Regions from separate parts of the Streptomyces sp. NPDC015171 genome, predicted to be linked through region 3. Evidence: riboswitches for the same ligand, from Rfam matches in the RefSeq annotation. Region 3 holds a riboswitch; each other region holds the start of a gene.
What was found. Region 3 has a riboswitch for thiamine pyrophosphate ahead of thiC (phosphomethylpyrimidine synthase ThiC). Riboswitches for the same ligand answer to the same signal wherever they lie in the genome.

Region 1 (7,100 bases), on a different contig from region 3:
GGCCCAGGTTCTCGTAGATTTCCAGAGTCGCCGTGGAGTTGTTCAGCGTGATGAAGTGCAGTCCGGGCACTCCCTCGGCGAGCAGCCGAGCGCAGAACTCCGTGGCGAAGTCGATACCGATGGAGCGTACCGCCGCCGGATCGTCCTTCGCTGCGAGGATCCGCTCTTTCAGGGCGTCCGGGAAGCGGGCGTTGCTGAGCGTGGGCAGCCGTTCCAGCATCTTCACGCTGGTGACCGGCAGGACCTCGGGGATCACCGGAGTGTCACAGCCCGCCGCCGCCACGCGGTCGCGCAGCCGCAGATACGACTCCGGCTGGAAGAACATCTGTGTGATGGCGTAGTCGGCGCCCGCGCGGCACTTGTCCACGAAGTGGGCCACGTCGGTGTCCCAGTCCGCGGAGCGCGGGTGCATCTCCGGGAACGCGGCGACGCCCACGCAGAAGTCCCCCGACTCCTTGATGAGCCGGACGAGATCGGCGGCGTAGGCCAGGCCCCGGGGGTGCGCCACCCACTCGCCCATGGGGTCGCCGGGCGGGTCGCCGCGCACGGCGAGCATGTTGCGGATGCCGGCGTCGGCGTACTGGCCGATGATGTTGCGCAGTTCGGCGACGGAGTGGTCGACCGCGGTGAGGTGGGCGACCGGCGTCAGCGTGGTGTCCGCGACGATCTGCTGGGTCTCCTTGACCGTGCCCGCGCGGGTGGAACCGCCGGCGCCGTAGGTCACCGAGACGAAGTCGGGAGCGACCGCCTCGACCCGGCGGAGCGCGCTCCACAGGTTCCGCTCGCCCTTGGGGGTCTTCGGCGCGGAGAACTCGAACGAGTACGTCGTCTTGCCGGCGGCGAGCATGTCGCGCACGGTGCGTGCGCGATCAGTCCTGGTCGATGCGGTTCCGAGGGCCATACCCGCAGGTTAGCCAGGGGCGGGCGGTCCCCCAACCACACACCGGAAATTTGCCCGAATTGTCGACTTCCTGTCCGCCCTTTGGACAGAACCGCCGAACCGGAACCACTGAACGGAACTCACTGGACAGAACCACTGGCCGGAACCATCGGACGGAAGCAGGGGCTAACCCTGCCGCAGGCGCTTGGCGAACTCCGCCGCCGCCGCTCCGGGGTCGTCCGCCTCGGTGATCGCGCGGACCACGACCACCCGGCGGGCGCCCGCGTCCAGCACCTGGTCCAGGTTGCCGAGATCGATGCCGCCGATGGCGAACCAGGGGCGGTCGGTGCCCAGGGCCGCCGTGTGGCGGACCAGGTCGAGGCCGGGGGCGTGGCGGCCGGGCTTGGTGGGGGTGGGCCAGCAGGGTCCGGTGCAGAAGTAGTCCACGCCCTCCTGGACGGCGGCGGCGGATGCCTCCGCCTCGGCGTGCGTGGAGCGGCCGATCAGCACCCCGTCGCCGAGGATCGCGCGGGCCGCGGGGACCGGCAGGTCGCCCTGGCCGAGGTGCAGCACATCGGCGCGCGCGGCGTGGGCGACGTCGGCCCGGTCGTTGACCGCGAGCAGCTTGCCGTGCCGGGCGCAGGCGTCCGCGAACACGGCGAGGTGCTCCAGCTCCTCGGCGGCCTCCATGCCCTTGTCGCGCAGCTGCACGATGTCGACACCGCCGGCCAGGACCGCGTCGAGGAACTCGGGCAGGTCGCCCTGGCGCTCGCGGGCGTCCGTGCAGAGGTACAGGCGGGCGCCGGCCAGCGCGGCGCGGGCGGTGTCGGACATGCGTGGGTCCCCCCGTGGTCGGTGTCCCTGGTGGTTGCTGACGGCGGTGTGCGGGCGTCCGGCCCGCACACCGCCTGCTGCTGCGGGTCGGCTCAGACGGCGAGCGCCTGGGCGCGGCGCTTCACCTCCGTGCCGCGATTCTCGCTCAGCGCCTGCGCGGGGGTGCCGGGCAGGGTCGGGTCCGGGGTGAAGAGCCACTCGATCATCTCTTCGTCCGTGAAGCCGTCGTCCCGCAGGAGCGTCAGGGTCCCGGTCAGGCCCTTGACGACCTTGTCCCCGTCGACGAAGGCGGCGGGGACGTGCAGCGCCCGGTTCTCACCTCGGCGTACGGCGATGAGCTGGCCCTCCTTGACCAGCTGCCGCACACGCGTCACCTCGACGCCGAACTGTTCGGCGATGTCGGGGAGGGTGAGCCAGGCAGGGACGAGAGCATCGATCTTTGCGTCAATCTCGGTCACGGAAACTAGCCTAGGCGCTCCGCCGGTCCGGCCGCGATGCACCGGCGCCCGTCTGCGGGTCCGGCGCCCCCCGTGAGGCCGTCGTGGCTGGTCACGCGGCCCCCGCGGCCCGGCCACCGGCCGCCGATCAGCCTACCGTGGCGTCCTTCAGCGGCCGGGCCGGGTCGGACAGGGCCCCCGCGTCCATCCGGCGGCCGGCCTCGATCAGCCGTCTGCCCTGGGCCAGGTCGCGCGGCCGGCCCACCGCCAGCAGGGCCACCAGGCGGTCCTCGCGCAGCCAGCACACCGTCCAGGACGGGCCCTCCGGCTCGCCCCGCCACACCAGGCGGTCGGCCGCCGCGTGGTGGCCCGCGTACTGCACGAACCGGCCGAACTGCTCGGACCAGAAGTACGGCACCGGGTCGTAGACCGCCGCCGTCTCGCCCAGGATGTTCGCGGCGACCGTGCGCGGGCCCTGGAGGGCGTTGTCCCAGTGGTGGACGAGGAGCCGCTCGCCGTAGCGGGCCGAGGGGAAGGAGGCGCAGTCGCCGACGGCGTACACGTCCGGCAGGGAGGTGCGCAGGCGGGCGTCCGCGAGCACCTCGCCGTGCGCGCCCAGCTCGACGCCGGAGCCCGCGAGCCAGGCGGTGGCGGGGCGGGCGCCGATACCGACGACGACGGCGCCCGCGGGCAGCCGGGTGCCGTCGGCCAGCACCACGGCGCCGGGCTCGACGCGCTCCACGCGCGCGTGGGTGCGCAGTTCCGTACCGCTGTCGGCGTACCAGGCGGCCATGGGCGCGGCGACCTCGGCGGGCAGCGCGCCGGCGAGCGGCCGGCCGGCCGCCTCCACGACGGTCACCGCGCAGCCGGCCTCGCGGGCCGCGGTGGCGAACTCGGCGCCGATCCAGCCGGCGCCCACGACCACGATGTCGTGCTGCCGGGCGAGCACGGGCCGCAGCCGTTCGGCGTCGTCCAGGGTGCGCAGCAGATGCACCCCGGGCACGCCCTCGGTGCCGGGCAGGGTGATCGGTTCGGCGCCGGTGGCCAGGACCAGGACGTCGTACGGCACCGGGCCCGACTCGGTGTCCAGCTCGTGCTCTGCGGGGCGCACGCCGTGCACCTCGCAGCCGAGCCGCAGCTCGACCCCGAGGACCTCGAAGTCCACGTCGAAGGCGGAGTCCTCGGCCTTGCCGAGCAGGACGGCCTTCGACAGCGGCGGCCGGTCGTACGGCTGGTGCGGCTCGGCGCCGATGACGCTCACGCCGCCCCGGAAGCCCTGTTCCCGCAGGGCGACCGCGGTCTGCACGCCGGCCATGCCCGCGCCGACGACGACCACGCGCCGCCCCGGTGCCGTGCCCTCTTGCGCTGTCTGCTCGCTCACTCGATCACCATAGACAATTGACGATCTGTCAGTCAGGGGGCGTGCTCGGTGACCTGCTCCACGACGCTGGTGCCCGAGCCCGTGCCGGACTCCCACTCCCAGGTCTCCTCCAGCCGCACCCGCCCGTCCGGCAGCTCCACGACCGCGGACACGCAGTGCCCCGAGGCGGTCGTCCCGTCGGTCTTCAGCTGGACGTACCGGAAGTCGAGCCGGTCGCCCTCGCGGGTGCCGACCAGGTGGCCCCGTACGACGTCGCCGCCGGCGTACTCGGCCCAGATCCGGCCGTCCTTCTCGTGGTACGCGAACCGGGTGCGCGTACCCACCTGACCTGGGGCTTGGTCCGCCACGGGGGCGAGGGTGAGTCCGTCGAGCGACCTGGCCATGGGGCGGGGCTCCCTTACGAGCGGGGCGGGCGGAGGGCTAGGGTGGCCACCGTACAAGCACTCGCGGGAGCCCGGACGCACCGGGCTGAGAGGGAGGCTGGCGGCCTCCGACCGTACGAACCTGATCCGGGTCATGCCGGCGAAGGGAGGGGCTGAACGCCCATGTCGTCACGTACCTCCGACGTCCTCGTCATCGGGGGCGGAATCATCGGTCTGGTCACGGCCTGGCGCGCGGCGCAGCGCGGGCTCGGCACGGCTGTGGTGGATCCCACGCCGGGCGGCGGGGCCGCGCAGGTCGCGGCCGGGATGCTGGCCGCGGTCACGGAGCTGCACTACGGCGAGGAGAGGCTGCTCGCCCTGAACCTGGAGTCGGCCCGCCGCTATCCGGAGTTCGCGGCCGAGCTGACCGAGCTGACCGGCCACGACCTCGGCTACCGCCGCTGCGGCACGCTCGCCGTCGCGCTGGACGCCGACGACCGCGCCCATCTGCGCGAACTGCACGCGCTCCAGCAGCGCTCGGGGCTGGCTTCGGAGTGGCTGTCCGGGCGGGAGTGCCGGCGCCTCGAACCCATGCTCGCGCCGGGGGTGCGCGGCGGGCTGCGGGTCGACGGCGACCACCAGATCGACCCGCGCCGGCTCGCGGCGGCCCTGGTGGCCGCGTGCGAGCGGGCCGGTGTGGTGTTCCACCACGCCTGGGCGGAGCGGCTCGATGTGGCGGCGGGCCGGGCCGTCGGGGTCACCACGGCGGACGGCACCGGGCTGCGCGCGGCGCAGGTGGTGCTCGCGGCCGGCAGCCTGAGCGGGCGCCTGGCGGGCGTGCCGGACGAGCTGCTGCCTCCGGTGCGGCCGGTCAAGGGGCAGGTGCTGCGGCTGACCGTGCCGCGCCGGTACGCGCCGTTCTTGAGCCGGACCGTGCGGGCCGTGGTGCGCGGCAGCCATGTCTATCTGGTGCCCCGGGAGAACGGCGAACTGGTCGTCGGCGCCACCAGCGAGGAGCTGGGCTGGGACACGACGGTCACGGCCGGCGGTGTGTACGAGCTGCTGCGGGACGCCCATGAGCTGGTGCCCGGCATCACCGAGCTGCCGCTCACCGAGACCCGGGCCGGTCTGCGTCCCGGTTCCCCCGACAACGCGCCGCTGCTCGGGCCGTCCGGTCTTCCCGGGCTGGTGCTGGCCACCGGGCACTACCGCAACGGGGTGCTGCTCACGCCGGTCACCGGGGACGTGCTGGCGGATGTCCTGGCCACCGGGGACCTCCCGGAGGCGGCACGCCCGTTCACCCCGTTGCGGTTCGGCGCCGCGCCCCCGGACGGGACGCCCGACACCTCCGATTTCTCGGATTCCTCCGAGACCTCCCAGACCTCCGAGACGGACAAGCTGGAGCAGCACGCATGAACATGTCCCTGACCATCTCGGTCAACGGTGAACCCCGTCAGGTGGTGCCCGGCACCGCGCTGGACGCGCTGGTGGAGACGCTCACCGCGGCGCCGCGCGGGGTGGCCGCCGCCGTCAACGAGACCGTCGTCCCGCGCACGCGGTGGGCGACGACCGCCCTCGCCGAGGGCGACCGGGTCGAAGTCCTCACCGCCGTACAGGGAGGCTGAACCATGGCCGACGATCCCCTGGTCCTCGGTGGACTGACCTTCTCCTCCCGGCTGATCATGGGCACGGGCGGGGCGCCGAGCCTGGAGGTGCTGGAGCGGGCCCTGGTCACCTCGGGTACGGAGCTGACGACCGTCGCCATGCGCCGGGTGGACCCCTCCGTGCACGGTTCGGTGCTCTCGGTGCTGGAGAAGCTGGGCATCCGGGTGCTGCCGAACACGGCCGGCTGTTTCACCGCGGGTGAGGCCGTGCTGACCGCACGGCTGGCGCGGGAGGCGCTGGGTACGGACCTGGTCAAGCTGGAGGTCATCGCCGACGAGCGGACGCTGCTGCCGGATCCGGTGGAGACGCTGGAGGCTGCGGAGACGCTGGTCGACGACGGGTTCACGGTGCTGCCGTACACGAACGACGATCCCGTGCTCGCGCGGAAGCTGGAGGATGTCGGGTGTGCGGCGGTGATGCCGCTCGGTTCGCCGATCGGCTCCGGGCTCGGGATCCGCAATCCGCACAACTTCCAGTTGATCGTGGAGCACGCGCGCGTGCCGGTGATTCTGGACGCGGGGGCCGGTACGGCGTCCGACGCGGCGCTGGCGATGGAGCTGGGGTGTGCGGGGGTGATGCTCGCCTCCGCGGTGACGCGGGCGCAGGAGCCGGAGCTGATGGCTGCCGCGATGAGGCATGCCGTGGAGGGGGGCCGGCTGGCCCGGCTGGCGGGGCGGATTCCGCGTAGGTACCTCGCGGAGGCGTCGTCTCCTGCGGAGGGCCTGGCCGTGCTGGATCCCGAGCGCCCCGCGTTCTGACCGTCCGCTGCGGCTGGCCTGCCCGTCCTTCCCCACCCACGCACCGCCCGTCACCGCCGGCCGGAGGGCGGGACTTTCCCGTGGAACAACCGCGCCGCCGGCGGCCTCCGGTCCGTGGCGGGGGGGGCGGGAGGTGCGCAGGCGGGGCGGCCGGAGCGCAGGTGCGCCGCGGACGGGCCCAGGAGGGCCCTTCCCGGAACACCTCGACCGCCGGCCGCCGCCGGGCACAGACGCGGCGTCGCCTCTGGCAGTGGAACACGGGCACGTCGTGGAGAGGCACCGACAAGCCCTCCCGGGGCCACCGCCGCCGGTCGCCGCCGCCGGGCACAGGTGACGCCTCGCCCGGCGGCGGAACGCGGGCACGTCGCGGAGAGACGCCGACAAACCCTCCCAGGGCCACCGCCGCCGGTCGCCGCCGCCGGACACAGGTGGGGCCTCGCCCGGCGGCGGAACGCGGGCACGTCGTGGAGAGGCGGGGCAAGCCCTCCCGGGGCCACCGCCGCCGGTCGCCGCCGCCGGGCACAGGTGGGGCCTCGCCCGGCGGCGGAACGCGGGCACGTCGCGGAGAGGCGAGGACAAGCCCTCCCGGGGCGGGGTGTGGAGGTGTCGGGGGGCGGTGGCCGTGGGGTTTTCGGGGGTGGGCGGCTCGGCGGGTGTTCTTCGTCGGCGTGGGAAGCGTCACAGGTCGGCTTCAGTCGGGCTCCGATGCCGGTGGGCGGGGCGGTGCTGTCGGTCGGCCCTCGTAGACTCGCCTCTCGTGGATACGACCCTTCAGGACCCCCT
Region 2 (7,100 bases), on a different contig from region 3:
TGCGGGTGGTCGAGCAGGCCGGCCCAGGGGACGATGAGCACCTGGCAGTCGGTCGGCGCCGTGTACCCGAACTGCCGGTGAGCCCGTCGGAGGTGCGGTGGGCGGGCAGGCGCAGCTGCCGTACCTGGGCGAGATGGCCGAGCCGGTGCCACCACCGCTCGTGTCGTGCGCAGCTCCTGCCGGTGCGCGTGGTTCAGGGGCACTGGACGTCCGGTGCCGCCCGTCCGCCGTGTCCGTCGCCGCATCCTGTGTCACGGATGTCCCCCGTGGTGGCACCGGCGTTCGTTCCGGCGCCCGTGTGGCACTTCCCGCGCCGCTGTCCACGCGATGAGCGCGTCCCGCGGATACCGGGGGCGGCTCATGACATCGTGTGCCGTCCCCGATCCCGCACCCGAGGGAGCCCTGCCGTGAACCCGCCCCTGCTTTCCCCCTCGCTGGCCGATGAGACCGGTGTGCGTGCCGAGTTGACGGCGACGGCCGGCGGGCTCGTGCCCCTTCTCGCCGGGCAGGCGGCGGAGGGCGAACGGTTGCGCAGGGTGCCGGACGAGGCCGCCCGTGCCCTGCGCGAGGCGGGCATGTTCCGTCTCGGCACACCGCGCGCCTTCGGCGGCTTCGGGGCCGGGGTGCGTACCTGCATGGAGGTGACGGCCGAACTGGCCCGAGGTGACGCCTCCGCCGCGTGGATCGCGACGATCTACGCCGGGGGCAGCCTCGTCGCCTCGCTGATGGACGACCAGGCCCGTACGGACGTCTGGGGCCGGGACCGGGACACGGCGGTCGCCGCATCACTGACCCCGTCGGGCGGCGCGGTCGCCGCCGAGAACGGCGATCTCGTCGTGACGGGCCGGTGGGGCTGGGCCTCGGGCATCGACCACGCCGGCTGGGTGGTCCTGGCGATCGCCCCGAGCGCGGCGGACCAGCCGCCGGTGATCGCCCTGGTGCCGGTCGCCGAGGTGACGGTCGAGGACACCTGGCATGTCGCGGGTATGGCCGGCACCGGGAGCAACTCCCTCGTCGTCGACCAGGTGAGGGTGCCGGCCCACCGGACGCTCAGCATGGGAGGTGTCCTGGCCGGTGCCTACGCCGGCCGCCACGAGGGCGAGCCCCGCAACGCCGTCGCGGTCTCCTCGATGCTCGCGCTCACGGTCGTCGCCCCCATGCTGGGCATGGCCGGGGCGGCCCTGGAGCTGGCCCTCGCCACGGCGGCCCGCAAGCCGATGGCCCTGACCGTCTACGCGCGCCTCGCCGACTCGCCCAGCGTCCAGCTCGCCTTCGCCGACGCGGCTTCCCTCGTCGACACCGCCCGACTGCACGCCTACCGGGCCGCCGACGACCTCGACCACGCCGCCGCCGAGGGCCGGGAACTGACGGTCGGTGAGCGGGCCCGGGTCCGTATGGACACCGCCGTCGCCGCGATCCGCAGCCGCGAGGCGGTGGACCGCCTCGTCTCCGTGTCGGGTGCGAGCGCCTTCGCCCTGGCCAACCCCCTCCAGCGGATCTGGCGCGACCTGGGCACCGCGTCCCGCCACGGCGTCGTCAACCCCGACCTCGGCCGGGAGATCTACGGCCGCAGCCTGCTGGGCATCACCGAGCAGCCCACCTTCCTCGTCTGAGCCGACGGACGCGAACGGGGCGGAGACGGCGGACGGGTCACCCCGAGGCGAGCGCCGGGCACATGACGTCCCGTCAGTGATCGCTGCGGTCACCCCCCGATCCTGTCGCGAGCCTTGACAGGGGCGGCGGCACGGATCAGCCGTTGGCAACGTTGTCAGACAACGTTTCCAGCAGTCCTTCGACCGCGTCGACCTCGTGTGGGAACAGGCCTACGCGGCACGGTTCGTGGTGCAGGTCTCCTCCGACGACTCCACCTGGACCGATGCGAAGACCGTCGACAACACCGCCGTACCCCTGCCTTGCGACAACGGCGACGCCAGTCTCCATGTCGCGGAGTTCACCGCACGGACCAGCCGGTACCTGCGGATCAGCTGCGGCCTGCGCAACACGAGCTGGGGCAACTCGCTGTGGTCCCTGTCCGTGATCGACAGCCGGAACCCGGGCACGGACCTCGCACGGCACCGCACGGCCACCGCCTCGACCGAGGACCACGACCACCCGGCCGCCCACGCCACCGACGGCGGCCCCGGCACCCGCTGGTCCCCGCAGTACGAGGACCACCTGTCCCACCCGGCCTGGCACAGCACGGTCTGGCAGACGTGCGACTACGACTTCGACGTCAACGGCACCTACTACGGCGCCCGCAGCGCCTGCGAGCCCCTGCATGTCCAGGCGGACCCGCTGAAGTGGCAGGTCCTCGCGGTCAACCACACCGCCACCGCGATGAAGGGCGTCACGGTCACGGCCCGCGCCCACGACCTCGCGGGCCGCCCCCTGGGCACCCCGAGGTCCGCGAGGCTCGACATCGCCCCGTCCTCCACCGCACCGGCGTTCACCGCCGGACGGCCGGACGACGTGCCCGCCCTGCACCTGCTGCGGCGCACCCTCGAAGACAGCGGGGGCCGGGTGCTGTCCCGCAACACCTACTGGCGTCACCGCACTCCGGAGGACATGAGAGCGCTCAACACGGTGCGGCAGGTCAAGCTGTCGGTCTCGGTCACGAGCCTCTCCCGCACGGGCCCCCGTCACCAGCTGACCGCCACCGTCCGCAACCGCGGCCCCGCCGTCGCCGCCATGGTCCGTCTCTCGCTGCTGGACGGCCGGGGCGAGGGCCGCGTCCTGCCGACCCTGTACAGCGACAACTACCTGTGGCTCCTCCTCGGCGAGTCGCGCACGGTCACTCTGTCCTGGCCCGCCGAGGCCCTGCGCTCGGGCCGCCCGGCCCTGCGGGCGCAGGCCTACAACAGCGCACCGGCGAGGGCGCGTTCCTGACTTCGTCCCCCCCATCCGCCGTCCTCGGCGAGTCGCCGGATGCCCACCCTCGCGGCGGGCCGGGTCGAGGTCGAACCTCGTCTCCGAGAGTGAAGGCCCGTCCGCCGGTCCCGGGGCCCGTCCCCTCTGTCCCGGGCCCCGTCCCGCCGGTCCGAAGCTGCCGAGCGCGGTGCGCACCGCCGGGACGCGGGGTGGAGCCGGCCCGGCTCTCGGAGGGGCCGCCGCGCTCGCCGTGTCGGGATCGCGGTCACCCGGTCCGCGCGGCCCCCCTCACCCCGGCCGGAACCGGCCACCGATCCGGGCTATTCTGGCCGGCGTACCTGGACACGGGGTGCCCCCGCACGGGGGCTGAGATCACACCCGTTGAACCTGAACCAGTTAGGACTGGCGGAGGGATGTCGTATGTCGTTGCCGTACGCCCATGAAGAGACGGCCGTCGCCGAGGTGCGACGCGTCTTCGACGGCCGGATGCCGGCGGCCCCCGGCGATCTGCGGGTGGAGACGCGCGGGATCACACCGGTGCCCGAGGACGCCCGCTACGGCGGTCCCCGGCGCCTCTTCACCGTGTGGTTCGCCCCGAACCTGACGATGACCGGCGTGTTCAGCGGCACCGTCGGGGCGGCCCTCGGTCTGGACTTCGCCACCGCCTTGCTGGCCGTGGTGCTCGGCACCGTGGTCGGTGCGGTGCCCACGGCTTATCTGGGGACCTGGGGAAGCCAGACCGGAGCGGGCCAGCTGCCGCTGGCGAGGCTGGCCTTCGGCCGGGCCGTGGCCCTGCCGGGCGCTCTGCAGTGGCTGTCGTCCATCGCCTGGGACGCGCTGATCGGCCTGTTCGGCGGGGACGCGCTGGCCCAGCTGTGCGGCTGGCCCTTCTGGCTGGGTGTCCTGGTGATGCTGGCGGCCCAGGGGGTGCTGGGCGTGATCGGGTACGAGGCGATCCACCGGTTGCAGACGGTGATGACCTTCGCGCTCGCCGTCGCGTTCGTCGCGTTGGCGGTGAAGCTCGCGCACGGCACCCAGCCCACGACGGCCACGACCGTGCACGGCGCCGATCGGGCCGGCGCGTTCGTGCTGACCTGCGCCATCGCTCTGAGTCTCGCTCTCTCGTGGGCCCCCTACGCGAGCGACTTCAGCCGCTACCTGCCACGAACGGCATCCCGGACGCGCATGTTCTGGTGCACCCTGCTCGGTGTCGGCGTGTCCTTCGTCGCGGTACAGGCGCTCGGCCTGTGGGGGGCCGCGCAGTTCACCGACCAGAGCGCCCGTGGTGTGGACCGGCTGCTCGGCGGCGGTGCGCTCGGCGCGTTCGGGCTCCTCGCGGTCGCTCTCGCGGCGCTGTGCAGCAACGCCATGAACGACTACAGCGGGTCGCTGGCGCTGCAGACCGTCGGCGTGCGGGTGCCGCGGCCGGTCGCCGCCGCGCTCGCCGCGCTGCTCGGGTTTCCGCTGGTGCTGTGGATGCACGCCGCCGACACGACGGCCCGCTTCCAGAACGTGCTGCTGTTCGTCGGCTACTGGATCCCCGCGTTCGTCGCGATCGTGATCGTCGACTGGGCGGCCCGGAAGAGGGCGCGCGGCGGCCGGCCGATCGACCTGCGGGCGGAGGAGGCGGAGCCGCAGCCGTGGTGGCCGGCTCTCACCGCCTTCGTCGTCGGGTTCGCCGCCGCGGCGCCGTTCATGAGCACCAGCCTGTACGTGGGTCCGGTCGCCCGGGCCCTGCACGGCGCCGACCTCGCCTACCCCGTGGCGTTCCTCGCGACCCTGCTCGTCTACACGCCGTTGCGGATGCCGCGCCGGACCTGACCGAGCCCCGCCAGGGGCACTCGGGGTGCGACGCGGAACGCCCCCCCCAGAAGGTGGTCCGCGAGGTCCCCGGATGCGACGGGCTCGGTGTGCCCGTCGCCTCACGCGCGTCGCCCCGGACCGCTGCTGCGGTCCGGGGCGACGGGTGTGAGCGGGCCCGGCGGCGCCGGGCGGTTGCTCGCTCTCAGCCGGAGACGGCGGCCATGGCCGGTTCCGGTTGCGGCACCGGGGCGGCCTTCGGTTCCCACAGTCTGGTGGTCCGTGCGTAGAGGTAGATCACCGAGGCCATCGCCAGAATGACCAGCGGTCCGAACACCCACGGATGGTGTGCCATCGGCAGCGACAGGTAGCGGTACGACAGCAGGAGCGCGGTGAAGACCGTGGCGCCGTAGGCGACCAGTTGGGTCCCCGACTGGTCCCAGCCCCGGGCGAGCGAGCGCAGCGCCGCCTCGATCGTGAGGGTGAACACCACACCGGCGACGATGTCGGCGCCGTAGTGGTAGCCGAATCCCAGTGTCGCCCCGAGGGTGGCGATCAGCCAGAACGTGCCCGCGTAGCGCAGAGCGCGGGGTCCCTTGCGGGAGTGGATGAATATCGCGGTGGCCCACGCCGTGTGCAGGCTGGGCATGCAATTGCGGGGGGTGATCTCGTCGAACGGGATCGAGTGCGGCGCGATGACCGGGGTCGGGGTGTCGGGCCACAGGTCGGCCGTCGCCCAGTGCCCGCCGTCGGCGCCGTAGGCGAAGATCGGTCCGACCACCGGGAAGATCATGTAAATGGCCGGCCCGAGGAGGCCGATCACCAGAAACGTGCGGACCAGGTGGTGGTCGGGGAAGCGACGCTCGACCGCCACGTTGCGCAACTGGTACAGGGCGACGGCGACCGCGGCCACCGCGAGCTGGATGTAGACGTAGTCGAGGACATGGGCGCCGACCGTGCCGGTGGCCTCGACGATGCGCCCGGCCAGCCACGACGGGTTGCCCAGCGCGTGATCGGCGGTCGCCACGTACGGGTCGAGCACCGTCGGGCGGGTCTTGGAGGTGATGAGCAGCCAGGTGTCGCCGGTCTTGCGGCCGGCCACCAGCAGCAGTCCCAGCCCGACGCCCTTCAGCAGCAGGACTCGTTCCCGGCCCGTGCGGCGCGTGACCGCGAGGACCGCGCAGCCGAGGAGCACCCACAGGGCGCCGTTGCCGAAGAAGTGGCCGTGCGACACCTCAGCGCCGACCGCCCACCGCACCAGCAGGAAGACGACGTCGATGCCTATCGCGACACCTGCCGCGATCAGGCGTTGCCGCCAGGTGAGCACCACCATCATCAAGGCCATGCTGGCGTAGAGCAGCGGCCCGGACTTGGGGGCGAATATCACCTCTTTTGCCTGATTGGTGATGGGCCCCGGCTGGCCGTAATGGCGAGCGGCGATCTCCAGCATGATGAGGAACCCGAGGGCCACCACGCCTGCCGCCGTCCACAGTATGACCCGTGGCCGACGCCACGCGGTGGACTTGATTCTGTTGTTTATTCGCGAAGAATCGCGCGACGGTATAGGTATCAAGTGATCGGCCGATGTGTTTGAATTTTGTTGAATTTTAAGGTGAACGGGTCACTCTTCACGCCGGACGCATGTTCTTCCGGTGGCGGACAGGTGATCGTAGCGTGCCGTTAGTTGGATCATGCTAGCGGAGTGCCGTGAGCGGATTCCGCCGAGTTCGACAGGAGTGTCTGCTCGACGAGGCCGGCCACGGCCGGGTCGTTGACCTGGGTCAGGCGGTGCCCGCGGGCCGCCGGCTCACGGGTGGTCGCGTGTGCTTCCGCCGACCGCGGCGCGCGCCCGCCGCGCCTACGGGACGTCCGGCGCTGCGGCCTCCAGATCGGCGACACTGCCCGACATGATCGTCCGCACATGCTCGGTGATGTGCTCCGCCGGCCAGTCCCACCAGGCCACGGCCAGCAGCCGGGCGATGTCCTCGTCGTCGTAGCGGGTGCGGATGAGGCGGGCGGGATTGCCTCCGACGATGCCGTAGTCGGGCACGTCACGGGTGACCACGGCGCCGGCGGCGATGACCGCGCCGTGTCCGATCCGTACGCCGGGCATGATCGTCGTGCCGTGGCCGAACCAGACGTCGTTGCCGACGACGGTGTCGCCTCTGTTCGGGAGTCCGGCGAGCAGGTCGAAGTGGTCGGCCCAGGAACCGCCCATGGTGGGGAACGGAAAGGTCGACGGGCCGTCCATCCGGTGGTTGGCGCCGTTCATGATGAACCGCACGCCCGTGCCCAGCGCGCAGAACTTGCCGATGACGAGTTTCTCGGGCCCGTAGTGATAGAGCACATTGCGCGTCTCGAACGCGGTCGGGTCGTCCGGGTCGTCGTAGTACGAGTACGCGCCGACCTCGATCAGCGGGGATCTCACCAGC
Region 3 (7,100 bases):
ACACCACCGGCATCCAATACTCCTCACCATATGAGGATTCGGCGCCACTGCGTACAGGTGCGGGAGCAGTAGCGAGTGCGGACGGCGCCCAGGAAAGAGGCGAACCTCACGTCTCCCACCGGCATCAGGGGCATCAGCACACGAAGGCGCACGTTTCGGGGGGCGCGCTGTACATATATCTATGCGCCGGTAGCTCACGCCGTGGCGCGCATCCCCCGTGAAGGTGAGTTGAGACCTCTTCGAGACCTCGCGCACTTGGCAGGCCCATACGCGTCGACAAGTCACGTCTTACTATTGGATCAGTCAACTGCCTTGCTTTCGCAGGAAGTTGACCCTCTACGACCATGCAGAAACGTGCCTGTCAACGCGTGCATATGCGTCCGCACTACCCCACCGCATGAGCCCTACTATCGGCTCGCCATGACAGCAGCAGGGAAGCACCAGGTGAGCCGCGCGGAAACCTCACGGCGAGGCAGCCGGCCGGGCCGGGCAGGCATCAGAGACGTCGCCGCCGCCGCCGGGGTCTCCATCACGACCGTGTCCGACGCCCTCAACGGCAAGGGACGGCTCCCGGATGCCACCCGGCGCCACGTCCGCGAGGTCGCCGACCGCCTGGGATACCGACCGTCCGCCGCCGCCCGAACCCTCCGTACCGGCAAGTCGGGCCTGATCGGCCTGACCGTCACGACGTACGGGGATGAACCTTTCACCTTCACCGAGTTCGCCTACTTCGCCGAGATGGCCAGAGCCGCCACCTCTGCCGCGCTGGCCCGCGGCTACGCCCTGGTCATCCTGCCCGCCACCTCCCGCCACGACGTATGGTCCAACGTCGCCCTGGACGGCACGGTCGTCATCGACCCCTCCGACCAGGATCCGGTCGTCGGCGAACTCGTCCGACAGGGGCTGCCGGTCGTCTCCGACGGCCGCCCGGTCGGCTCCCTCCCCGTCACCGCCTGGGTGGACAACGACCACGAGGCCGCCGTACTCGGCATCCTCGACCACCTCGCCGACGCCGGCGCCCGCCGCATCGGCCTGCTCACGGGCACCACGACGGACACGTACACCCACCTGTCGACCTCGGCGTACCTGCACTGGTGCGAACGGGTCGGCCAGGATCCGGTCTTCGAGTCCTACCCCGCACATGACCCGTGCGCGGGCGCCGTCGCCGCCGACCGGCTGCTCGCCCGTCCCGACCGGCCCGACGCGGTCTACGGTCTCTTCGACCCCAACGGCACCGACCTGCTCGCCGCCGCCCGGCGCTACGGCCTCCGGGTCCCGGACGATCTGCTGCTGGTGTGCTGCAGCGAGTCCACCGTGTACGCCAGCACCGAGCCGTCCATCACCACGCTCTCGCTCAAGCCGCGCCGCATCGGCACCGCCGTCGTCCAGCTCCTCATCGACGCCATCGAGGGCGTCGAGTCCGATCACCCGGTCGAGCAGGTGATACCGACCGAGCTGATCGTGCGCTCGTCCTCCCAGCGGCGGCCCCCGCGCACGACGGTCAGCCCGCCGCGGACCCCGGACGACACGTAGCACCGTGCCCCGCACCTGCCGGTGCGGGGCACGACCGGTGCGGCACGGGGGGCGGTGAACCGCGGTCCGGCCGGTCGACCGCCGGCCGAACACCGGTCCAAACGGGGCGAAAGCCGCAGTGAACTGGAGTCTTGTTCCGATTCACCACCCCTGGGTCATCACACGGCGCTACGCGCATTCCTATGATGGGCCCACGACACCGCGGACCGCTGCGACCAGGCAGTCCGAAGGGGTGCAGATGCGGCGCGATGGTGGAGGGGTCTGATGACTCAGGGGGCCGGTCAGGGACCCGAGGCGGAGCGGACAGCGACGCTGCGCGACTTCCGGGTACCCGCGTACGTCCACGAGACCGGTCCGTACGTCAGCAGCGTCCACCCCGGCGACGCCCTCCCGGCCGCCGACGAGGCGTACCCCGAGGGCTACACGCCCACCCAGCGCGACCTGCCCGTCATCAACCGCGGTGACACCGTCCAGGTCCGCGTCGAGGCCGCGCCCGCGGCTCCGGTCCCGCAGCCCGCGACCGGCCCTGGACCGCTCTACGTCGTTGGCGACGTGCACGGCTATCTGGACGAGCTGGAGGCCGCCCTGCGGGAGCAGGGGCTGATCGACGACTCGGGGCAGTGGTGCGCCGGCACCACCCGGCTGTGGTTCCTCGGCGACTTCACCGACCGCGGCCCGGACGGGATCGGCGTCATCGACCTGGTCATGCGGCTGTCCGCCGAGGCCGCCGCGGCCGGCGGCTACTGCAAGGCCCTCATGGGCAACCACGAGCTGCTGCTGCTCGGCGCCAAGCGCTTCGGCGACACCCCCGTCAACTCCGGCGCGGGCACCGCCACCTTCCAGGCGGCCTGGCTGCTCAACGGCGGCCAGAAGACCGACATGGACCGGCTCCAGGACCACCACCTGCAGTGGATGGCCCGCCTCGACGCCGTCGAGGAGGTCGACGGGTATCTGCTGCTCCACTCCGACACCACGGCCTACCTCGACTACGGCGACTCGATCGAGGCGGTCAACGACACCGTCCGCGAGACGCTGACGCGTAACGACGCCGACGAGGTCTGGGACCTGTTCCGCAAGTTCACCAAGCGCTTCTCCTTCCGGGACGAGGGCGGCGCCGACGCCGTGCGCTCCCTCCTCGATACGTACGGCGGCACCCGGGTCGTTCACGGGCACAGCCCCATTCCCTACCTGCTCGGCGAGGTCGGCTCCGAGGAGGGCGAGGAGAGCACGGGTCCGGTCGTCGAGGGACCGCACGTCTACGCCGACGGACTCGCCATCGCCATGGACGGCGGAGTGACCATGGCCGGAAAGCTGCTGGTCCAGCAACTCCCGCTGGATAACTGACCGTTCCGGGGGCAGGCGTCCTCCGGCGGCGTTCGCGCAGGCCGGGACGCAATTTCCGGCAATCCCCTGTCACCACGCGCCGTCACGGCTCTACCATCGGCTTATCCGTAGCAGGCTCCCCTCCGTTTCTGCCCGACGGCTCGCCGGCGTGCGAGCCCCAAGCCCTACGGAGCACCGGGGGATGCACATGAACAGCGTTCCGCAGCATCTGCAGAGCGAGGACCGCCTGGAATTCGAGCGGCTCCTCGACGAGGCGCTGCGCTCCGCACCACACCGACCGGAACTGGCCGCCGTCGGCGAGCGGCTCAACACCGAGCAACTGCGCACCATGGCACTCAACGCCTCCGCCCTGATCACGGCAGCCGCGGCGGCCGAGTACCAGCACTACGTCCAGGTCCGTGACGAGCTGCGCCATCCGGCGCTGTCCGTCCCGCCGGCCGCGGACAACTCCGATGCCGCCGGCCCCGGTTCGGCTGCGGCGGATCTCGCCACGACCCTCGGCGAGGCCGCCGAGAGCACCGGCGCGGGCGCCATCGCGGTCATCGCCGTCCTGGCCCCCGTCCTCTCCGGGATGGCCGCGGCGATCTTCCTGCTCGTCGGCTACATCCTGAAGATGCTGAGCCCCGGTGAGATGCTCGCCCGGACCCTGCTCACCACCGGCTGGGTGTTCGGCGCCATCACCGCGGTGGCGATCCTCGTGGCCGCCGTCGGGCTGGTGCTCACCGCGCTGCGCAACAGCACCGCGGCGGACGCCCGGACACAGGCCGCCGCGAGCGAAGAGCTGGCCAGGGCCAGAGATGCCTGGCGGGACGCTCTGCTGGGGCGCGGCATTCTGCCCTTCCTCCGGGAGGCGCTGGCCGCGGCCGACTCGCCGGCCGTTCCTCACCCGGCTCCACCCCCATCGACCGGCCGCATGCCGCGCCTGGGCTACGACCGCCCCGGCTTCAGCAGCCCCGACGACGGCACCGCGTCCGGCCGCCCGCGCTACACCAGCCCCGACTACACCAGCCCGGACTTCGGCGGCCCGGAGCACCAGCCCGACTAGCGCGCCCGGCGAGCCGAGCGGCCGGGCGGTGTGGTGATGCCACCACCCCGGCCGGCCGCGAGCCCGCGCGCCGCGTCCGCCGGCTCACCGGCCGGCGCGGCGCGTCCACCGCACGTGGTTCAGTCGGCGATCGGCAGATACACCCGGTTGCCGGCCTCCGCGAACTCCTTCGACTTCTGGGCCATGCCCTCCTCGACCTCGGCCCGGCTGCCGCCGTGCTCCCTCCGGATGTCCTGCGAGATCTTCATGCTGCAGAACTTCGGACCGCACATGGAGCAGAAGTGGGCCGTCTTGGCGGGCTCCGCCGGCAGGGTCTCGTCGTGGAACTCCCGTGCCGTCACCGGGTCCAGGGCGAGGTTGAACTGGTCCTCCCACCGGAACTCGAAGCGGGCGTCGGACAGCGCGTCGTCCCACTCCTGCGCACCCGGGTGCCCCTTGGCGAGGTCCGCCGCGTGCGCGGCGATCTTGTAGGTGATCACGCCGGTCTTGACGTCGTCCCGGTTGGGCAGGCCCAGGTGCTCCTTGGGCGTGACGTAGCAGAGCATCGCCGTGCCCCACCAGGCGATCATCGCGGCGCCGATACCGGAGGTGATGTGGTCGTAGGCCGGCGCGATGTCCGTGGTCAGCGGGCCGAGCGTATAGAACGGGGCTTCATCGCAGATCTCCTGCTGAAGGTCGATGTTCTCCTTGATCTTGTGCATCGGGACATGGCCCGGGCCCTCGATCATGGTCTGTACGTTGAAACGCTTGGCGATCGTGTTGAGTTCCCCGAGCGTGCGCAGCTCCGCGAACTGCGCCTCGTCGTTGGCGTCCGCGATCGACCCCGGCCTGAGACCGTCGCCCAGCGAGTACGTGACGTCGTAGGCGGCGAGGATCTCGCACAGCTCTTCGAAGTTCTCGTACAGGAACGATTCCTTGTGGTGCGCCAGGCACCATGCGGCCATGATCGAGCCGCCGCGCGAGACGATGCCGGTCTTGCGGTTGGCGGTGAGCGGGACGTACGGCAGCCGGACGCCCGCGTGGACGGTCATGTAGTCCACGCCCTGCTCGGCCTGCTCGATGACGGTGTCCTTGTAGATCTCCCAGGTCAGTTCCTCGGCCTTGCCGTCGACCTTCTCCAGCGCCTGGTAGAGCGGCACCGTACCGATGGGGACGGGGGAGTTGCGCAGCACCCACTCGCGGGTGGTGTGGATGTTGCGGCCGGTGGACAGGTCCATGACCGTGTCGGCGCCCCAGCGGGTCGCCCAGGTCATCTTCTCGACCTCTTCCTCGATGGAGGACGTCACCGCGGAGTTGCCGATGTTGGCGTTCACCTTCACCAGGAACCGCTTGCCGATGATCATCGGTTCGATCTCCGGGTGGTTCACATTGGCCGGCAGCACGGCCCGGCCCGCCGCGATCTCCTCCCGCACCACCTCGGCCGGAACGTTCTCCCGGACGGCCACGAACTCCATCTCGGGCGTGATCTCGCCCCGGCGGGCGTACGCGAGCTGGGTCACCGCCTGCCCGCCCCGGCCCCGCCGCGGCTGACGCGGGCGGCCGGGGAAGACCGCGTCCAGGTTCCGCAGGCCGCCGCGCGGCGAGGTGTGCTTGATCCCGTCGTCCTCGGGGCGGACCGGACGGCCCGCGTACTCCTCCGTGTCGCCGCGGGCGACGATCCAGTTCTCCCGCAGCGGCAGCAGGCCCCTGCGGACGTCCGTCTCGACGAGAGGGTCGGTGTACGGGCCCGAGGTGTCGTACAGCGTGACCGACTGCCCGTTGGTGAGATGCACCTGACGGACCGGCACCCGCAGGTCGGGGCGCGAGCCCTCGACATACGCCTTGTGCCAGCCGATGGACTTCCCGGCCTCCTGGGACTTCTCGTCCTGGACGGAGGCAGGCGTGCGTGCGTCCTTGTTGGTCATGAGACCTACTCCCTACGCCGGCATTACCCGGTAACAGGTTCAGCGGTCGACGCAGCGGCTTCCGTCTGGCGAGGTTTCCTGTGGAACATCGTTCGTTCCACGTGAAACATCGCGTCTACGGAGGTCAGCGCCCTCTCAGCCCGGTGCTCCGAGCTCCCGCGTGTGCAAAGGTGCCTCCACGCTAGCGTCATGTGTGGCGCGGTGAACAGTGGGCCCCCGCCGTTCTTGCGATGATCTGGCGGTGACCAGGATGGAGCAGTATCCCCAGCAGCCACCCGAGCCACTCCGCCGAGACGGCTCGGGACAGGGCGGCGCACACGGCCACGGAGCCCCGGCGGGCGGCCGTGACACCGGTCCTGGGCACGGGCACGGCCACAGTCACAGTCACAGCCACGGTCCCGCGGCTCCTGTCTCCAAGCACCTGCGCAAGGTCATCGCCGCGGTACTGGTCCCCTTCACCGCCGCGGTCCTGGTCGGCCTCGTGGTGCTCTGGCCCGGGGAGGCCCCGTCCCACAAGCGCACCGGCGTCGGCTTCGACCGGCAGACCCAGCAGGCAACGGTCACCCAAGTCGTCGAGGTCAGCTGCAAGTCGGTCAACGCCTCCGGCGGCACCCCGACCGGCGACACCTCCACCGCCGAGGGCACCTCGGCCCAGCAACAGGCCGACGGAGACTGCAAGAAGGCGACCGTCCGGGTCGACACCGGCAAGGACAAGGGCCGTACGTTCACGGAGATCGTGCAGCCGGACCAGTCGCGCCAGCTGCACCAGGGCGAGAAGGTCGTGGTCGCCTACGAACCCTCGGCCCCGAAGGAACTGCAGTACGCGGTGACCGATGTGAACCGGAAGTTCCCCATGGCTCTGCTCGCGGGGATCTTCGCGGTGGCCGTCGTCGTGGTGGGGCGGCTGCGCGGTGTCATGGCGCTGGTCGCGCTGGCCGTGAGCTTCCTGGTGCTGACGCTGTTCATCCTGCCCGCGATCCTCCAGGGATCGAACCCGCTGCTGGTGGCCGTGGTCGGGGCGAGCGCCATCATGCTGATCGCCCTGTACATGTGCCACGGCCTGTCGGCCCGGACCTCGGTGGCGGTGCTCGGCACGCTGATCTCCCTCGTGCTGATCGGGGTACTCGGCTCGCTGTTCATCGGCTGGGCCGCGCTGACCGGCAACACGGACGACAGCACCGGTCTGATCCATGGGCTGTATCCGTCGATCGACATGAGCGGTCTGCTGCTGGCCGGCGTCATCATCGGTTCGCTCGGTGTCCTGGACGATGTGA
Region 4 (7,100 bases), on a different contig from region 3:
GGGCGCGTGGGTCGCCATGGCCCTCACCGCGCTGGCCGTCCTGGTCTGGCGGATGACGGAACCACCCGAGGGCTACCTCAAGGACGTCACGGCCGGTGTCTTCGCCGCGTTCTACGTGCCCTTCCTGGCCACGTTCGTCGCGCTGATGCTCACCGCGGAGGACGGCTCCTGGCGCGTCCTGACCTTCCTGCTGCTGACGGTGGTCAGCGACACCGGCGCCTACGCGGTCGGCTGGCGGTTCGGCAAGCACAAGCTCGCTCCGCGCATCAGCCCCGGCAAGACCCGTGAGGGCCTGCTGGGCGCGGTGCTGTTCGCGATGGTCTCGGGCGCGCTGTGCATGCAGTTCCTGATCGACGAGGGCAGCTGGTGGCAGGGTCTGCTGCTGGGCCTCGCGGTCGCGGCCAGCGCCACGCTGGGCGACCTCGGGGAATCCATGATCAAGCGGGACCTGGGCATCAAGGACATGGGCACCTTGCTTCCCGGGCACGGCGGCATCATGGACCGCCTGGACTCGCTGCTTCCCACGGCACCCGTGGTCTGGCTGCTGATGGTGGTGTTCGTCGGCTCCGCGTGAGCCGCGCGGTCACGGCTTTCCGGGCCCCCGTCCTGAGCACAGGGCGGGGGCCCGTCGTCGTGCACGGGCCCGGCCCCACGCCCCGCGCACCCGGATGCCGCAGCAGGAATCGGCGGCCGGGGGCGCCGCGCGGCAGACTCCCTGTGAGGGCGGACCCGCCCTGAGGACGGTGTCCTTGCCGCCCGGCGTCGCCCGCAGGGAGAGTGCCCGATGCCCCTCGACCCGGCCCCCGGCCCCGCACCCCTCGACCCCGCCCCCGGCCCGGCACCCGTCGGTCCGGCCGCCGCCCCGCCGCCCCCGCCGGTGCGGTTCTGGCCCGTCGACGATCTCCCCGCGCTCGACCCCGACCCGTTCCTGGACGAGCTGCTGCGCGACGAGCCGGTGACCCGGATCCGGCTGCCGTACGGCGAGGGACACGCCTGGCTGGTCACCCGGTACGAGGACGTCCGCTTCGTCACCTCCGATCCGCGCTTCTCCCGGGAACGGGTCGCCGGCCGCGCGGTCACCACCATGCGCCCGGTACCGGTGGCCTCGCAGACGGCCGGCCTGCAGTACATCGACCCGCCCCGGCACACCCTGCTGCGCCGGGTCGTCGCCCGCGCGTTCACCGGGCGCAGCATGGCGCGGCTGCGTCCGCTCGCGGAGCACAGGGCCGCCGAGCTGCTCGACGGGATGGCACGCGCCGGTGCCCCGGCCGACCTGATGGAGCATCTGCACGGCCCCTTCCCGATCGCCCTGATCCGCGACTTCCTCGGCGTGGACGAGAAGGACTGGCACCGCTGGGCGGCGACGGGCGAGGCCCTGCTGTCCGCGGGCGCCGCGTCCGAGGACCGTGCGAGGGAGGCCGCCCGTGCCACCCGTACCCGGATCGCCGAGCTGCTGCGGAGCCGTCGCGAGCAGCCCCGCGAAGACCTGGCCGGGGTGCTGGCGCGGGCCACCGCCACGGGAGAGATCACCGACGACGAGGCGGTCTCCCTCGCCATCGCCGTACAGGTCAGCGGCGGCCACGCGGTCCGTAACAACAGCGGTTCGATGATGTACGCGCTGCTCACGCATCCCGGGCACCTGGACCGGCTGCGCCGGGAGCCGGAGCTGCTGCCGCGGGCCGTGGAGGAACTGTTCCGCTACGTCCCGCACCGCAACGGCGTCGGCATCCCCCGGATCGCCACCGAGGACGTCGAGGTCGGCGGACGGCTGGTCCGGGCCGGGGACGTGGTCTACAACTCCTACGTCGCCGCCAACCGCGACCCCGGCGTCTTCCCCGACCCCGACGCCCTGGACTTCGACCGGAGCAACGGCCCCCACCTGGCCTTCGGCCACGGCCCGCACCACTGCCTGGCCGCGGTGATGGCCCGGATGGAGGCCGAGGTCGTGATCGGCTCCGTGCTCGCCCGGTTCCCCGGCATCCGGCTGGCCGTGCGACCGGAGGAGGTCGAGTTCCAGCGCCGGGGCCTGATCCGCGGACCGACGGCTCTGCCGGTGACGTGGTGACGTGGTGACGTGGTGACGTGTTGACGCGGTGACGTGGTGACGGTGGTGCCGGAACCATGCGCGCGTGTGGGACGTCTGCGGGAACGACCAAGTCGTCCGGGACCACGGCTTCCGGCATGACCGCACAGGTGGGGAACATGATCTTTCTACTGCTCGGGGTTCTGGCGCTCGTCGTCGGCGGATGCGTCTGCGTGGTCTGGGCGGACCGCGGCGGGCCGCGCTGGGCCCGTGTCGTCGCGGCCGTGACGCTCGTACTGGGCGAGCTGGTGCGCGACTCAGGCAAGAAGCGAAGCCGGAGCCTGGGCAGGAGCGGCACCGCGGACGACTGAGCACGGCTGCCGCCAGGGGCCCCTGGCAAACGCCCCGTGCCGCTGGCGGACGTCCACGCGGTCGCCGCCGGCGGTGGCGGTCACTCCTCGGCTTCCATCCAGTGCACGCACTTCAGCTCTTGTCCCCGCAGCTCGTACTTGACGCAGAGCCGGGCCCGGATCACCGGCCGATCGCTGTCCCGGTCATGGAACTCGGTGATGACCCGGCCGCCCTCGATCCGGGAGACTCCGTACTGCCGGGCGTAGTCGACGTCCAGCTCGCGCTCCACGGCGAGACTCGCGAGGGCGTATTTCCCGGCCGCCTCAGGGTGCTTCCTGAACACGTCCGTGATCTCGGCGAAGAACGCGGTGTCCGACGTGGTGTCGTAGCCAGCAGAAGTCACGGCCATCTCCTCGGGCTGTCATGCGGCGGATGTTCCCTGTCTCCAGGCTGCTACGCGGCGCATCCCCGTGCCAGCCGGGCCGAGCGGGCTCGGACGGGCCAGGGCGGCCTCCGGGTGTCGCCGGTCACCCCAGCGGCCGACGGCCCCGGGTCACCCAAGTGGATCTGCGACACTGGTAGCGCCATGCCTAAGCCCGGAGAACTCACATTCGTCGCCCCGCGCGGAGCCAAGAAGCCGCCGCGGCATCTCGCCGATCTCACGCCCGCCGAGCGCAAGGACGCTGTGGCCGAGACCGGTGAGAAGCCGTTCCGTGCCAAGCAGCTCGCGCAGCACTACTTCGCGCGGTACACGCACGACCCGGAGCAGTGGACCGACATCCCCGCCGGTTCGCGCGCCAAGCTCCGGGAAGCGCTGTTCCCCGAGCTGATGACCGTCGTCCGGCATCTGTCCACCGACCAGGGCACCACGCGCAAGACGCTGTGGCGGCTGTTCGACGGGACGCTGGTCGAGTCGGTGCTGATGCGGTACCCGGACCGGGTCACCATGTGCATCAGCTCGCAGGCCGGATGCGGCATGAACTGCCCGTTCTGCGCCACCGGCCAGGCGGGCCTGGACCGCAACCTGTCCACCGCCGAGATCGTCCACCAGATCGTGGACGGGATGCGGGCGCTCCGGGACGGGGAGGTGCCCGGCGGCCCGGCGCGGCTGTCCAACATCGTGTTCATGGGCATGGGCGAGCCGCTCGCCAACTACAAGCGGGTCGTCGGTGCCATCCGCGCGCTCACCGACCCGGCCCCCGACGGCCTCGGGCTCTCGCAGCGCGGGATCACCGTGTCGACCGTCGGGCTGGTGCCGGCCATCCACCGGTTCGCCGACGAGGGCTTCAAGTGCCGGCTCGCGATCTCCCTGCACGCCCCCGACGACGAGCTGCGCGACACCCTCGTCCCCGTCAACACGCGCTGGAAGGTGCGTGAGGTGCTGGACGCCGGGTTCGAGTACGCGGAGAAGAGCGGGCGCCGGCTGTCCATCGAGTACGCCCTGATCCGGGACATCAACGACCAGGCCTGGCGCGGCGACCGGCTCGGCCGGCTGCTCAAGGGCAGGCCCGTGCACGTCAACCTGATCCCGCTGAACCCGACGCCGGGTTCGAAGTGGACCGCGTCGCGGCCCGAGGACGAGAAGGCGTTCGTCGAGGCCATCGCCGCGCACGGGGTGCCCGTCACCGTACGGGACACCCGTGGGCAGGAGATCGACGGAGCCTGCGGTCAGCTCGCGGCCACCGAGCGGTAACCTGGCCGGGTCCACACAACTTCATATTCCGACAGGGGAGCGCCACAGCGCTGAGAGTGCGGCAACCGGGCCGCAGACCCTCTGAACCTCGCCCAGGTCATTCTGGGTAGGAAGTTCGGTCATCACTCAAGCTGTTGCGCCCTGCCCGGCTCCGCCCCGCGGAGCCGGGCAGGGCCGCGTCTCTTCCTGGCCAACCCCCAGGAGGACATCCAGTGCACAACAAGACCCTCACGGCCGCGGCGGTCGGGCTCGGCCTGATCGCGCTGCCCGCCCTGACCGGGTGCGGCTCGGGCGGCACGGCGTCGTCCGACTCCAAGACCGTGACGCTGGTCAGCCACAACTCGTGGGCCGTCTCGAAGAACGTGCTCAAGGACTTCGAGAAGCGCTCCGGGTACCGGGTCAGGGTCCTCGAGGACGGCGACGCCGGGCAGGCCGTCAACAAGGCGATCCTGACCAAGGACCACCCGCAGGGCGACGTCTTCTTCGGCGTCGACAACACCCTGCTGTCCCGGGCCCTCGACAACGGCCTCTTCCAGCCGTACACGGCCAAGGGCCTCGACACGGTCGGCGCCGCCTACCAGCTCGACAAGGCCGAGCACCGGGTCACGCCCGTCGACTACGGCGACATCTGCGTCAACTACGACAAGGCCTACTTCAGCGAGCACAAGCTGGCCCCGCCGCGGTCCTTCGCCGACCTGGCCGATCCCGCGTACAAGAACCTCCTCGTCACCGAGAACGCGGCCACCTCCTCGCCGGGGCTCGGCTTACTGCTCGGCAGCGCCGCGAGCTACGGCGACAAGGGCTGGCCGGAGTACTGGAAGAAGCTCAAGGCCAACGGCGTCAAGGTCGTCGACGGCTGGGAGCAGGCCTACTCCCAGGAGTTCTCCGGCTCCTCCGGGGGCAGGAAGGCGGGCGGCGACCGGCCGCTCGTGGTGTCGTACGCCTCCTCGCCGCCCGCTGAGGTGATCTACGCCAAGAAGCGGCCGAGCACCGCCCCGACGGGTGTGGTGAGCGGCACCTGCTTCCGGCAGACCGAGTTCGCCGGGGTGCTGAGCAACGCCGGCAACCCCGAGGGCGCCAAGGCGTTCGTCGACTTCCTGGTCTCCAAGGAGTTCCAGGAGGACATGCCGCTGAACATGTACGTCTACCCGGTGGTGGGGGGCGCGAAGGTGCCCGCCGAGTTCACCGCGTACGGGCCGGCCGCCGAGCACCCCGAGACCATGGCGCCCGGCAAGATCGCCGCCAACCGCGACCAGTGGGTCAAGACGTGGACGTCGCTCGTACTGAAGTGACGGGCCGTGAGCGGGACCGGCGCGGGAACGCGGCCCGGCTCGGGCTGATGGCCCTGCCGGTCGCGTTCTTCGCGCTGTTCTTCGCCTGGCCGGTGGCCGCGATCGTCGTCCGCGGACTGAAGGCCGACGGCGTCTGGCGGTTCGGGCGGATCGCGGACGTCCTCGCGCAGCCGGACATCCGGCACGTGCTGTGGTTCACCACCTGGCAGGCGCTCGCCTCCACCGCGCTCACCCTGCTGCTCGCGCTGCCCGCCGCCTATGTCTTCGCCCGCCTCGACTTCCCGGGCAAGCAGGTGCTGCGGGCCGTCGTCACGGTTCCCTTCGTGCTGCCGACCGTGGTGGCCGGCAGCGCCTTCCTGGCGCTGGTCGGACACCACGGCCTCCTGGACGAGCTGTGGGGGGTACGGCTCGACACCACGGTGTGGGCGATCCTGCTCGCCCATGTCTTCTTCAACTACGCCGTCGTCGTACGGACCGTCGGCGGGCTGTGGGCCCAGCTCGACCCCCGGCAGGAGGAGGCCGCCCGGATGCTGGGCGCCTCCCCGCTGGGCGCGTGGCGGAAGGTCACGCTGCCCGCGCTCGGGCCCGCCGTGGCCGCCGCCGCCCTGATGGTGTTCCTGTTCACCTTCACCTCCTTCGGTGTGGTGCAGATCCTCGGCGGCCCCGCCTTCTCCACCCTCGAAGTGGAGATCTACCGGCAGACCTCCGAGATCTTCGACCTGTCCACGGCGGCCGTCCTCACCCTCGTCCAGTTCGCCGCGGTCGGCGCGATCCTGGCCGTGCACGCCTGGACGGTACGGCGCCGGGAGAGCGCCCTGCGGCTGGTGGACGCCTCCGGCACCGCCCGCCGGCCGCGCGGGGCCGGGCAGCGGGCGCTGCTCGCCGGGGTCCTCGGCACCATCGCGCTGCTCCTGGTCCTGCCGCTCGCCGTGCTCGTGCGGCGCTCGCTCGACGCGCCCGGCTTCGGCTACTACCGGGCGCTGGCCGACGCGGACGGCGGTACGTTCCTGGTGGCGCCCGTGCAGGCGGTGTGGACCTCGCTGGAGTACGCTGCCGCCGCGACCGCCATCGCCGTGGTGATCGGCGCTCTCGCCGCCGCCGCGCTGGCCCGCCGGGACGCGGGACGGCTGGTACGGGGCTTCGACGCGCTGCTGATGCTGCCGCTCGGCGTCTCCGCCGTGACCGTCGGCTTCGGCTTCCTCATCGCGCTCGACAAGCCGCCGCTGGACCTGCGCCAGTCGTGGATCCTGGTGCCGCTCGCCCAGGCGCTGGTCGGCGCCCCCTTCGTCGTCCGGACGATGCTGCCCGTGCTGCGCGCGGTGGACGTCCGCCTCAGGGAGGCCGCCGCCGTGCTCGGGGCCTCGCCCTGGCGGGTGTGGCGGGAGGTCGATCTGCCGATGGTGCGGCGGGCGCTGCTGGTCGCCGCCGGGTTCGCGTTCGCCGTGTCGCTGGGCGAGTTCGGGGCGACGGTGTTCATCGCCCGGCCCGACAACCCCACGCTCCCGGTCGCCGTGGCCCGGCTGCTCAGCCGCCCCGGCGATCTCAACTACGGCCAGGCGATGGCCCTTTCGACGATTCTGATGGTGGTGTGCGCCGCCGCGCTGCTGATCCTCGAGCGGCTGCGGACCGACCGGACGGGGGAGTTCTGATGCTGCTGAGCCTGGATGCCGCGACCGTGCGGTTCGGCGGGCGGGCCGTGCTCGACGCGGTCGGTCTCGATGTCGCCGAGCACGAGGTGGTG

Region 1: it holds a riboswitch for thiamine pyrophosphate, as region 3 does, so the genes downstream of both, thiO (glycine oxidase ThiO) here and thiC (phosphomethylpyrimidine synthase ThiC) in region 3, are expected to answer to the same signal.
Region 2: it holds a riboswitch for thiamine pyrophosphate, as region 3 does, so the genes downstream of both, ACF073_RS22855 (purine-cytosine permease family protein) here and thiC (phosphomethylpyrimidine synthase ThiC) in region 3, are expected to answer to the same signal.
Region 4: it holds a riboswitch for thiamine pyrophosphate, as region 3 does, so the genes downstream of both, ACF073_RS25140 (thiamine ABC transporter substrate binding subunit) here and thiC (phosphomethylpyrimidine synthase ThiC) in region 3, are expected to answer to the same signal.

What each region holds. Positions count from the first base shown of each region.
Region 1 is NZ_JBIBUO010000013.1:223,928-231,027, forward strand. Features, by position in the region: gene metF (methylenetetrahydrofolate reductase [NAD(P)H]) at 1-901, opposite strand, end outside; gene thiE (thiamine phosphate synthase) at 1,067-1,714, opposite strand; gene ACF073_RS30870 (Rv2175c family DNA-binding protein) at 1,807-2,172, opposite strand; gene ACF073_RS30875 (NAD(P)/FAD-dependent oxidoreductase) at 2,300-3,532, opposite strand; gene ACF073_RS30880 (hypothetical protein) at 3,565-3,915, opposite strand; TPP riboswitch at 3,969-4,080, shown strand; gene thiO (glycine oxidase ThiO) at 4,078-5,310, shown strand; gene thiS (sulfur carrier protein ThiS) at 5,307-5,519, shown strand; gene ACF073_RS30895 (thiazole synthase) at 5,523-6,317, shown strand; gene pknB (Stk1 family PASTA domain-containing Ser/Thr kinase) at 7,075-7,100, shown strand, end outside.
Region 2 is NZ_JBIBUO010000008.1:198,520-205,619, forward strand. Features, by position in the region: gene ACF073_RS22840 (hypothetical protein) at 1-41, opposite strand, end outside; gene ACF073_RS22845 (acyl-CoA dehydrogenase family protein) at 408-1,613, shown strand; partial or broken gene ACF073_RS22850 (hypothetical protein) at 1,786-2,886, shown strand; TPP riboswitch at 3,204-3,299, shown strand; gene ACF073_RS22855 (purine-cytosine permease family protein) at 3,289-4,689, shown strand; gene ACF073_RS22860 (phosphatase PAP2 family protein) at 4,874-6,196, opposite strand; gene ACF073_RS22865 (CatB-related O-acetyltransferase) at 6,527-7,100, opposite strand, start outside.
Region 3 is NZ_JBIBUO010000010.1:197,335-204,434, forward strand. Features, by position in the region: gene ACF073_RS26530 (LacI family DNA-binding transcriptional regulator) at 421-1,533, shown strand; gene ACF073_RS26535 (metallophosphoesterase) at 1,798-2,877, shown strand; gene ACF073_RS26540 (hypothetical protein) at 3,059-3,922, shown strand; gene thiC (phosphomethylpyrimidine synthase ThiC) at 4,042-5,826, opposite strand; TPP riboswitch at 5,819-5,996, opposite strand; gene ACF073_RS26550 (YibE/F family protein) at 6,077-7,100, shown strand, end outside.
Region 4 is NZ_JBIBUO010000009.1:238,061-245,160, forward strand. Features, by position in the region: gene ACF073_RS25115 (phosphatidate cytidylyltransferase) at 1-574, shown strand, start outside; gene ACF073_RS25120 (cytochrome P450) at 785-2,065, shown strand; gene ACF073_RS25125 (hypothetical protein) at 2,182-2,394, shown strand; gene ACF073_RS25130 (hypothetical protein) at 2,475-2,783, opposite strand; gene rlmN (23S rRNA (adenine(2503)-C(2))-methyltransferase RlmN) at 2,961-4,067, shown strand; TPP riboswitch at 4,091-4,198, shown strand; gene ACF073_RS25140 (thiamine ABC transporter substrate binding subunit) at 4,280-5,359, shown strand; gene ACF073_RS25145 (ABC transporter permease) at 5,407-7,008, shown strand; gene ACF073_RS25150 (ABC transporter ATP-binding protein) at 7,008-7,100, shown strand, end outside.